DNA from 3 places in the Pristimantibacillus sp. Z349TD_6 genome. Region 3 is predicted to be linked to each of the others. Evidence: riboswitches for the same ligand, from Rfam matches in the RefSeq annotation. Region 3 holds a riboswitch; each other region holds the start of a gene.

Region 1 (3,280 bases), 2.1 Mb from region 3:
GTGATCATCTATATGGCAGCTCGAAGAGCTGGACTATTCCAAATGAAATTCAAGCTATAGCCTTGGAAAAGCCGTGCCAAAGCCGCTGCTAGATACGTATGATACTGCAAAAAAAGCAGATCATGCAGGAGGCATACGAATAGATGGCACCTATAAAAGTAGCAATTGTAACTCCAGGCTCCTTCCCGATTCCATCATCAGGAAGCAGCTCGGTTGAGCGAGTGGTAGAGAAATTTGCCCCGCTGCTTAAGCCTTACGCGGAACCTCGTATATTTGGAAGACTGAGCAAGCGATTGCCTCGTCAAGGACAATTTAACGGTGTTGTTTGTGAACGGTTTGCAGCGGGCAATAAGCTGAGATATATTCAAGAGGTAGGACATGCGGTTCACCGTTTTTCTCCTCATGTCATCGACGTTGAGAATCGTCCCCAATTTGTGCTAACGATGAAGCGTTTGAATCCAGGCAAACGAGTCTGGCTTTATTTGCATTCCTCCACCTTCATTTCACCCTCCTATATTTCTTCTGCAAACTTGCATAAGTGCTTGCAGGCAGCAGATAGAATCATCGTTAATAGCGAGTTTCTAAGGCGAATTGTAGTGTCGAAAGCGCCAGAGGTCGCTTCGAAGCTGCGAGTCATTTATCCTGGGGTAGATACGGCCAGGTTCCCTTCACAATATTCCTCCGAAGGAGCCGCTAAACGGGAGAGTTTAAGGCAAAAGAGAGGATTGAATGGTAAAAAAGTGGTGCTTTTTATAGGGAGGCTTATTCCGCTTAAGGGCGTTCATCATCTTCTCAATATCGTGCCGCAGCTTGCCAAAAGCCACCCGGAGCTCGTCGTTATCATCGTAGGGAGCCCATTTTATGGCTCGCATCGCAAAACGGCTTATGCGCGTAAACTTGAACAGCTTGGACGCAAATGTCCGGGTCATGTTCGTTTTGTGCCCTACGTGCCGCATTCGGAAGTGCCCAGCTGGATGCTCGTTGCTGATGTAGCGGTCGTTCCATCTGGACAGAGGGAGGCATTTGGGCTCGTTAATGTTGAGGCGATGTCCTGCGGCGTTCCGGTAGTCGCAACACGTGCAGGCGGAATGAAAGAAATTATCCGTAATGGCGAAACGGGCTATTTGGTCAATCAGCTTCATATCGAGCGAGAGTTGCGAGAAAAGCTGCATCTGCTGCTTCGCGATAAACAGCTCAGGCAGAAGCTGGGGCGCCGCAGCCGCGAGCGTGTGGAGCAGACATTCACATGGCGTCACACCGCTGATCGTTGGGTAAGGCTGCTGAAGGAAAGCGGACTGTAGCAGGCTGTATTTTTCCGCGGATAGGAAAATAGAGGGTTGACACCCTTCTTTACTAAACGGTATAGTCAAACAAGGAAATCCACTAGGGGCGCCGCAATGGCTGAGATAAAGCGAATCGCTTTGGTCCCTTTGAACCTGATCTGGGTTATGCCAGCGTAGGAAAGTGGGATTGTGCGTTTATGCTTTGCGCGTGAAAGCTCTGCTGGTATCTGCTGAAGCCTCAGCTTATGCGGCATGACTTTATCTGCTTAGGGGAAACCCTTGCAAGATAACACTCGCATGACGACACTCTTCGACCGCTCCTTTGCTGGAGCGGTTTTTTTGTTTGGCGCCAGTGAATCGATAAAGCTTTGTGGCCGCCATGCACGCTCCAGCGATTGCAGCTCTTGTAGCAGCCTAGCTACTTGTATAGCAGCGGTGTTTTAAACTTTCTCATATGCTTGCGTATGCCTCCAGGAGGAATTCTATTATTCCATTAGGAGGTTTTTGTTATGTCTATTTTTTCTACTCCGCTTCCGGGCAGCCGCAAGGTGTACGTCGAGGGCTCAAAGGGAAACATCCGTGTTCCGATGAGAGAAATTGCACTTGAAGCTAGTACTGGCAGAAATGGTGAAGAGCTGCCGAATGAACCTGTAAGAGTTTATGATGCAAGCGGTCCTTATACCGATGAAACGTATGAGGCAGATGTTCGGCGCGGTTTGCCCGGTATTCGCAGCGAATGGATCTTGGAGCGTAGTGATGTAGAGCCCTATGAGGGCAGAGAAATCAAACCGGAGGATAACGGATTTATTTCGGCTGAAAAAGCAGAGCAGCGAGGCGCGGAACGATTCCCGGGTTTAACGAGGAAACCGCTTCGTGCCAAAACAGGGCAAAATGTTACGCAGCTTCATTACGCTCGCAAAGGGATCATTACTTCTGAGATGGAATACATCGCTATTCGTGAAGGGATGAGTGCAGAATTTGTACGCAGCGAGATCGCGGCCGGCCGTGCCATTATTCCGACGAACATCAACCATCCTGAAAGTGAGCCGATGATTATTGGGCGGCAGTTCCACGTTAAAATCAATGCTAATATCGGCAACTCTGCTGTAGCTTCTTCGATTGAAGAGGAAGTGGAGAAGATGACTTGGGCGACTCGCTGGGGAGCCGATACGATTATGGATTTGTCCACGGGGAAAAACATCCATACGACGCGGGAGTGGATCGTGCGGAATTCTCCAGTTCCAGTTGGCACAGTGCCCATTTATCAGGCGCTGGAGAAAGTGAACGGCAAAGCAGAAGACCTTTGCTGGGAAGTATTCCGCGATACGCTTATTGAACAAGCCGAGCAGGGCGTCGACTATTTTACGATTCATGCAGGTGTGCTGCTGCGCTACATACCACTCACGGCAAAGCGCGTTACGGGTATTGTCTCGCGAGGCGGATCAATTATGGCAGCTTGGTGCCTGGCACATCATAAGGAAAATTTCCTATATACGCATTTTGAAGACATTTGTGAAATTATGAAAGAATACGACGTATCATTCTCGCTCGGTGACGGCCTGAGACCCGGTTCTATTGCAGATGCCAATGACGCTGCTCAGTTTGCTGAGCTGGATACACTTGGTGAGCTAACGAAGATTGCATGGAAACATGATGTTCAAGTCATGATTGAAGGCCCTGGTCATGTGCCTATGCATTTGATTAAAGAAAATATGGATCGTCAGCTGGAAGTATGCGATGAAGCGCCTTTCTATACATTAGGACCGCTAACGACCGATATCGCGCCAGGCTATGATCATATTACTTCAGCAATTGGAGCTGCGATGATTGGATGGTTCGGCACGGCGATGCTTTGTTATGTAACACCGAAGGAGCACCTTGGCCTCCCGAATAAGGAGGATGTGAAGGAAGGCGTTATTACGTACAAAATCGCAGCTCATGCAGCTGACTTGGCGAAAGGGCACCGGGGAGCGAAGCTGCGTGATGATGCATTGTCC
Region 2 (3,280 bases), 1.5 Mb from region 3:
CAAAAAAACAACAGCGACCTTGCTCCAAATCGTATAGCCAAACCACATAATGAAAATTGGCGACAGAGCGATAAGCGGGATGGTCTGACTGATGACGACAAACGGGTACAGCGCCTTCTCCAGTATTCGGAAAGTGTGCATGCCTGCTGCGAGCGCAGTCCCAATAACAATCGACAATAGAAAACCGAGGGACACTTCTTTAAGCGTAGCCAGCAGATGTTTGCCAAGCAGCAGATGGCCGTCTTCGATTAATGCCTGAGCTATTGAGCTAGGTGACGGCAGTATGTAGGACGGAACCAGTCCGAGCTGTGCGACCCATTGCCAAATGAACAACAAGCTAACGAGCAGCAGTATGAAAAGACCGTAATGGCTCAGCCACTGGTTAATTAGAGGTTTGCGCATGCAGTCTTCGCTCCAAATCTTGCCGCAGCTTGATGAAGTCGGGTTCATAATTTTGCTCATAGTGTCTTGGTCTCGGCAAAGGAACGACTATTTCCTGCATCCCTTGCGCCTCGTTAGCTGCACTTGGCAATAAATAAATGCGATCGCTCAGCAATATCGCTTCCTCAAGATCATGTGTGATAAAGAGGACAGTTTTTCCAAGGTCGCTCCACAGCTCAAGCAGCCACTTATGCATGCCGCGTTTGGTCATGGCGTCAAGCGCGCCAAACGGTTCGTCCAGCAGCAGCAGCTCTTGTCCGGTTACTAGCGTGCGCAGAAAAGCTGCCCGCTGTCGCATGCCGCCTGACAACTCGTCAGGGTAAGCTTGTTCATAGCCTGCTAGTCCGAAGCGCTCTAGCAGCTCCATGATTTGGATCGTGGTATAATGGGGATTGCTGCATGTCAGCTCAAGTGGAAGCTGACAATTGCCGAGTATTGTTCTCCATGGCAGAAGAAAATCCTTTTGCGGCATATAAGCAATCTTGCCGAGACGATTGGGTGCAGGCTTGCCACGCAGCCTAATTTCGCCTAGGCTAGGCTGAAGCAATCCGGCCATGAGCTTAAAGAGAGTGCTTTTGCCTGAGCCGCTAGCACCGATGATAGAGACAAACTCACCAGAATGGGCTTGAAGCGAAAGATTAGACAGTATAGATGTTTCAGCAAGCTTGTCGTAGGTGTAGCTTACTTGGTGAAGTGAGATTATGGCTGTAATACGCATCCCTCCGTAAACAAATAAAGACCCACCCATTTCCGAGGGGAAATGAGCGGGTCTAACGATCACACAAGGCTTGCGCGCATGAATGAATGCTTTGCTGCTCCACTTCCCTCCGCTGGAATGATCCAGATCAGGTTCCAAGGGTCCGGAGCAGTTGCTCCATCTCAGCCGTTAGGCTCCCCTAGTGAAATAAATAGGTTTATATGCAATTTGTATTTTTTCTACTATAGCATACACTGGATAGATGTAAACCATAATTATCCGAAAAGGCGTTGGACAAATGAAAAATTTACTCGTAACGGGCTACCGAGCGCATGAGCTTAATATTTTTAGCCAGAAGCATGAGGGCATTGTTTATATAAAAAAAGCGCTGACAGGCAAGCTGGTTCCGCTTATAGAAGATGGGCTTGAGTGGGTGATTACCCCGGGTCAATATGGCGTGGATTTGTGGGCGTGCGAGGTCGTTATTGCGCTGAAGGAAATTTATCCTCATTTGAGACTTTCAATTATTTCGGCATACAGCAATCCGGAAGAGAAATGGAAGGATGATAAAAAGGAGTTTTATCAGCAGGTTTTAAAAGGGGTCGATTATTACGCTTCGGTCAGCAACCAGCCCTATAATGGCATTTGGCAGTTTACGGCTAGGGACGAGCTGCTGTTTCGGAAAACGGACGGTATTCTGCTCGTTTATGATGAGGATGCAGGCGAGGGCAGCCCCAAGTTTTTTAAAGAAAAAGCGTTAAAGAAACAGCAGGCTGAGGGCTATGGCTATTTCAGCATAAGCTCGGAGGACATTCAGAGCATTGCGGATGATGACAATTTGTATTCGGAAAATTAACGATGCATCGTAGTTGAGTAAGAGGAGTTTATTTTATGCTGGCAGGCAGAGACCTGTCAGCTTTTTTTTATGCGCCAAGCTGACTATATGTATTTTCGAGATTATTATGTTTGACAAATAATAGGTGGCGTATTATTATCTGATTAGATAAACATCTAATTAGACATAAGTTAAATTTGTTTGATGGAGGAAGAGGTGGCGAACGGTGCAATTAGATAAGGTGGTAGCCTATCATAAGGCATTATCCGATCCGACGAGAATTAAAATGTTGATTATGCTGGCTGAAGGTGAGCTTAATGGGCAGGTGCTGGCAGAGAAATTAGGCGTGACGCCTGCTACGATTACGCATCATGCAACCAAATTAAGAGAGGCCAGCTTAATTAATGAACGCAGAGAGAAAAATACGATTTATTTTTCGCTGAACCATTATTTTATTAAGAGTAACGCTAATGCGGCGGCGGAGCTCATTTACCGTAATGCAGGTACAGAGAAAGGAGTGGACAACATGGAGGATAGCAATAAGAAACTGAAGGATTCAGTCATCCGCAACTTTTTTACTGCTGAGGGTAAGCTTAAGCATATGCCGGCTCAGCATAAGAAAAAGTTGATCGTGCTTCAGCATATGGTTTCTCATTTGACGAGAGGGAAACAGTATACAGAGAAGGAAATTAACGCGTTTATCAAAGGTTATCATGACGACTTCGCGACCATTCGCAGAGAGTTCATTATGCACCAATTAATGTTTAGAGAAAATGATATATACGAATTGAATCCGCAAGAAATATGGGCGAAGTGGGAGATTCTTTCGTAAGCGGAAGTTGTTTTTGATAATAGCGGACATCAGATGCCTTATTTGCTTTATTTCCTTCTATTGGCCGTAGTTGCGGACATAAAGGCCGTTATTTAGCTCGAATCGCTATAATTGACTGCGATTTCTGCCAAATAACGGACTCTATGTCCGTTAGAAGCTAATTTGGCCTTTAAATTTGAAAATAAGGGCTTCTATGTCCGTTAGAAGTAAAACTGAACTCATCGAGCGGCTGCTGTGCTACTGCGTCATAAAGGAAAAGTAATTTTTTTATCGAATGTAGTAACTTCTGAAGGATATCTGAAAGATAAAGTACATAATAAGAGTGGATTACAAAAGGAGCGAATACATATGACGTTTACAGAAGGTACAAAAGAAAACCCATGGAAATTAAAAACACCCCCTCAGACATCTGAATATGAAATGTATAAGGATGAAAAGGACGGTAAACAAATTTTAGTATGCACAGTTGGGAAGA
Region 3 (3,280 bases):
TTTAATTTGTGAAATAACGGACGGGCAGCCCATCTCCGCCATCGCCTCGCTCATCGACTGCACGACGCTGAGCAGATGGCTCAGCTCACCCTCCATCGTCGTTTCAAGCGGTGCTACTCGGTAAGGAACACCTGCCGCTTTAATAATATCAATGGCACGATCTACGTAGGGAATAACGCTCTCGCCGCCTGGCGTTGTTGGTAAAATTTGAATGCTTACTAATGCATTAGCCATCGGATTTCCTTCTCTCTTTGTTGTATGTGAGAGCGGGCTTTCCCGCCCTCCGTATGTTCGAATTGCTTATTGTGGTAAAAACTCGTTCGTAAATGCCTTCTCTGCTTCAAGCTCCTTCTCCAGCAGCTTGTGCTCAAACATCCATGCCGCATAGTTTTCCCATACGCTCAACTTCTGTTCGCCCCAGCGCGGCGCGTCATCTTGATATTTGGAGCTTAACCATTTTTGGCTGGCGCGCACAAGCTCAGCGTTCAAATCCGGCTCAGCTTTTATTAAAATTTCTGCTGCATCCTCCGCATTGCTGATCGCGTATTGATAGCCTTTGGATACGGCAGCAGTAAACGCTTTGACGGTTTCCGGCTTATTCTTAATCAAATCTTCGTTCGTCACGATTACCGGCGTATAATAATCCAGTTTGTCGCTGTAGTCTGTTAAATAAACCATATTGATCTTCTCGCCGCGCAGCTCTGCTTCCACGCCAGTCCATGCGTAGTAAATCCATGCAAAATCAATATCCCGTTTCACTGCCGTAAAGAAGTCGCCGTCGCCGATGCTTATCATATTTACTTTGCTCACATCTGCGCCCTTCTCCTGCATAAGCGATTGAATGACCGCCTCTTCAACAGGAGCGCCCCAGCCGCCATACGTTTTCCCTTCAAATTTCTCAGGTGAATCGATTCCCTTTGCTAGCGGAGAAGCAAAACCTGAGGTGTTGTGCTGAATGACAGCGGCGATCGATACGAGCGGCACGCCGGCAATTCTCGCCATCGTGACTGACTCCTGATAGCTTACGCCAAACTGCACATTGCCCGAAGCGACCATTTGATCGGCACCGCTTTGTCCTGGTTGAATAATTTCAACATCCAGGCCTTGCTCCTTAAAAAAACCTTTATCTCTAGCTACATAAAGTCCGGTATGATTCGTATTTGGTGTCCAGTCGAGTACAACCTGTACCTTCTCTAGCGGCTTGTCCGCTGTTCCCTCTTGCTCTTTCGGCTGTTCGCCCTTGTTCCCAGCGCCACCGCCGCAGCCTGCCAGCGTCAATACGAACACTAGCATCGCGGCCACGATTTTCCACGACAAATGCCCTGTTTTTTTCTGATTCATGATGTTGTTCCCCTCTCCATGCTTCGATTCTTATAGGTGACGACTCCTCGTAGTATCCGGTTCCATGGCTGCATCATTCTAATCGCAACAAAAAAAAGCGTCCCCCTAATCCGGAGGACGCCATATCATTGGCTGTGCAGCTGTTTATACAGCAAATGCTTGATCAATTTGATCTCGCCTGCTTGCTAAACAGAGCTTCTGTCCCTACGCTGGCATTATCCAGATCAGGTTTAACGGGTCGGAATTGTATAGAAAATCCCCTCTCAGCCGGCCTAACCAGCTCCCCGGAACATATTCGGTTTCGTCAATACCATTCATTGTATAGCAAAACCCGCATTTAATGCTAGTTTTTTTTGAAAATGATTATCATCAAGCCACGATACTAATCCTCTTACTACATACGGCAGCCAGAACATGCAGCTCCTGCACCATCTGTTATTGTCCTAGATCCACATGCTCATCCCGCCATTCAACCTTTGCTTCTTCAGCAGCCTGCGAACTTTCAAAGTCTGCCTTTTCTTTGGTCTCTGCTGCAGGAGCAAGGCGTCCATATACGAGCAAATAAGCGGCTGTCAGCTCTTTTGACATCTCTTCAGACGTTAGCTGCTCTAGCAGATGGATGTATTCAAGCTGCTCCTGCGCTTTATTATCCGCACGTGTAATCTTCACATAGATAAAACCGGCCTGCAGATAAAGCTGGCTAACTTGTTCTGCGGAGTACTGTGATGCCGCTTGATGCTGTGCTTGTGCATTAGCTGGATTTAAATATTGCCGAATATTGTCGAAATAATAGCGATTGGCAAAGCACCCGACTAGCCAGCCCCCAGGCTTTAGAAGACGAACTAGACTTTTCATGGCTTGCGGTGTCCCGTAAGCATGAGCATCTCCGATTACGATGCCGTCAAGACCTTCAGCAGGCAGCCTCCAATCCTTCGGATCATTCGAGCGGAATACGGTAATTCCCGAAGCTTCTGCTACTCTAGCAGCCAGCTCGTTACGCTCAACTCCGTACCATATTGCGGATGGGAATTGCTTTTTCATATGCAAAATCGTAGCTCCGCACCCGCAGCCTATTTCCATAATCGAGCAATTCTCGCGCCTGTACTCATGCGATTCCCGCTCAATTACGGTGCTGAAATCCATTCGTATATACGTTGCATCACCAGGGTCAAAGCCCCATTTGGACATAAAAACTATAGCATTTTTTCTGAAGTTTTGTACATATTGTTCTGGCTCCGAGCTAAAGGAGATGCTCCCGTAATGATGTATAAACGTATCGCCGCACAGCATTAGCTTATATCCCGCCAGCCGGAGCCGCAGGCTATAATCATCATCTTCAAAGTTGCCGATTCCGAAAATCTCGTCGAGCGATCCCGTTTTCTCCCATGCCTCTCTCCGCAGCAGAAGGCAGTAGCCGACCAGCTTCACGCGCTCCTCCCATTTTGTTCTGTCAGGGTTGGCATGCAGTGCAGAAGCAAATAGCTCCATTTCATCTATCGTCGTATAGTCGACCGGGATCGTCGTCCAGTAGGAAGCCGAATTCGTAACGGGGCTGACTGCCCCAATTCGTTCATCACTAAATAAGCAGCGCTTGAGACCGTCAAGCCAGCTTGGCGTTACGATTGTATCGTTATTTAGCAGCAGCAGAAGATCGCCCGAGGCCGCGGCCAATCCTTGGTTGCAGCCCTTAGGAAAACCAGCATTGCAGCCATTGTCGATTACGATGATATCGCTCTCGGTTTTAGCCCATTTTACCGTATCATCCGTCGAACCATTATCTACAATAATCAGCTCATAGCTGCCTCTCTGCGTATGTCTCCGAATACTTTCCACACATTGTTTCGTGTATTCAAGCTTATTGTAGGTAACGAGAATAATGCTTGTCATGCAGCTATTGGCATCGCTCACGCGTATCCTCCTCAAGCAAGCATAAACGGCT

What was found. A riboswitch is a leader RNA that binds a small molecule or an ion and turns the genes downstream of it on or off. The one in region 3 is predicted to bind thiamine pyrophosphate.
Region 1: linked by a shared signal. The riboswitch ahead of thiC (phosphomethylpyrimidine synthase ThiC) and the one ahead of AC0VYE_RS15220 (ABC transporter substrate-binding protein) in region 3 are both predicted to bind thiamine pyrophosphate.
Region 2: linked by a shared signal. The riboswitch ahead of AC0VYE_RS22155 (ABC transporter ATP-binding protein) and the one ahead of AC0VYE_RS15220 (ABC transporter substrate-binding protein) in region 3 are both predicted to bind thiamine pyrophosphate.

The regions. Positions count from the first base shown of each region.
Region 1 covers NZ_CM149662.1:5,634,143-5,637,422, reverse strand. Annotated here, with positions in the region: gene ytvI (sporulation integral membrane protein YtvI) at 1-60, shown strand, start outside; gene AC0VYE_RS24605 (glycosyltransferase family 4 protein) at 144-1,301, shown strand; TPP riboswitch at 1,376-1,480, shown strand; gene thiC (phosphomethylpyrimidine synthase ThiC) at 1,793-3,280, shown strand, end outside.
Region 2 covers NZ_CM149662.1:5,022,050-5,025,329, reverse strand. Annotated here, with positions in the region: gene AC0VYE_RS22160 (ABC transporter permease) at 1-402, opposite strand, end outside; gene AC0VYE_RS22155 (ABC transporter ATP-binding protein) at 383-1,159, opposite strand; TPP riboswitch at 1,247-1,349, opposite strand; gene AC0VYE_RS22150 (SLOG family protein) at 1,437-1,994, shown strand; gene AC0VYE_RS22145 (DUF2087 domain-containing protein) at 2,200-2,805, shown strand; gene AC0VYE_RS22140 (DUF6855 family protein) at 3,154-3,280, shown strand, end outside.
Region 3 covers NZ_CM149662.1:3,553,192-3,556,471, reverse strand. Annotated here, with positions in the region: gene AC0VYE_RS15225 (thiamine-binding protein) at 1-234, opposite strand, end outside; gene AC0VYE_RS15220 (ABC transporter substrate-binding protein) at 301-1,341, opposite strand; TPP riboswitch at 1,526-1,638, opposite strand; gene AC0VYE_RS15215 (glycosyltransferase) at 1,777-3,249, opposite strand.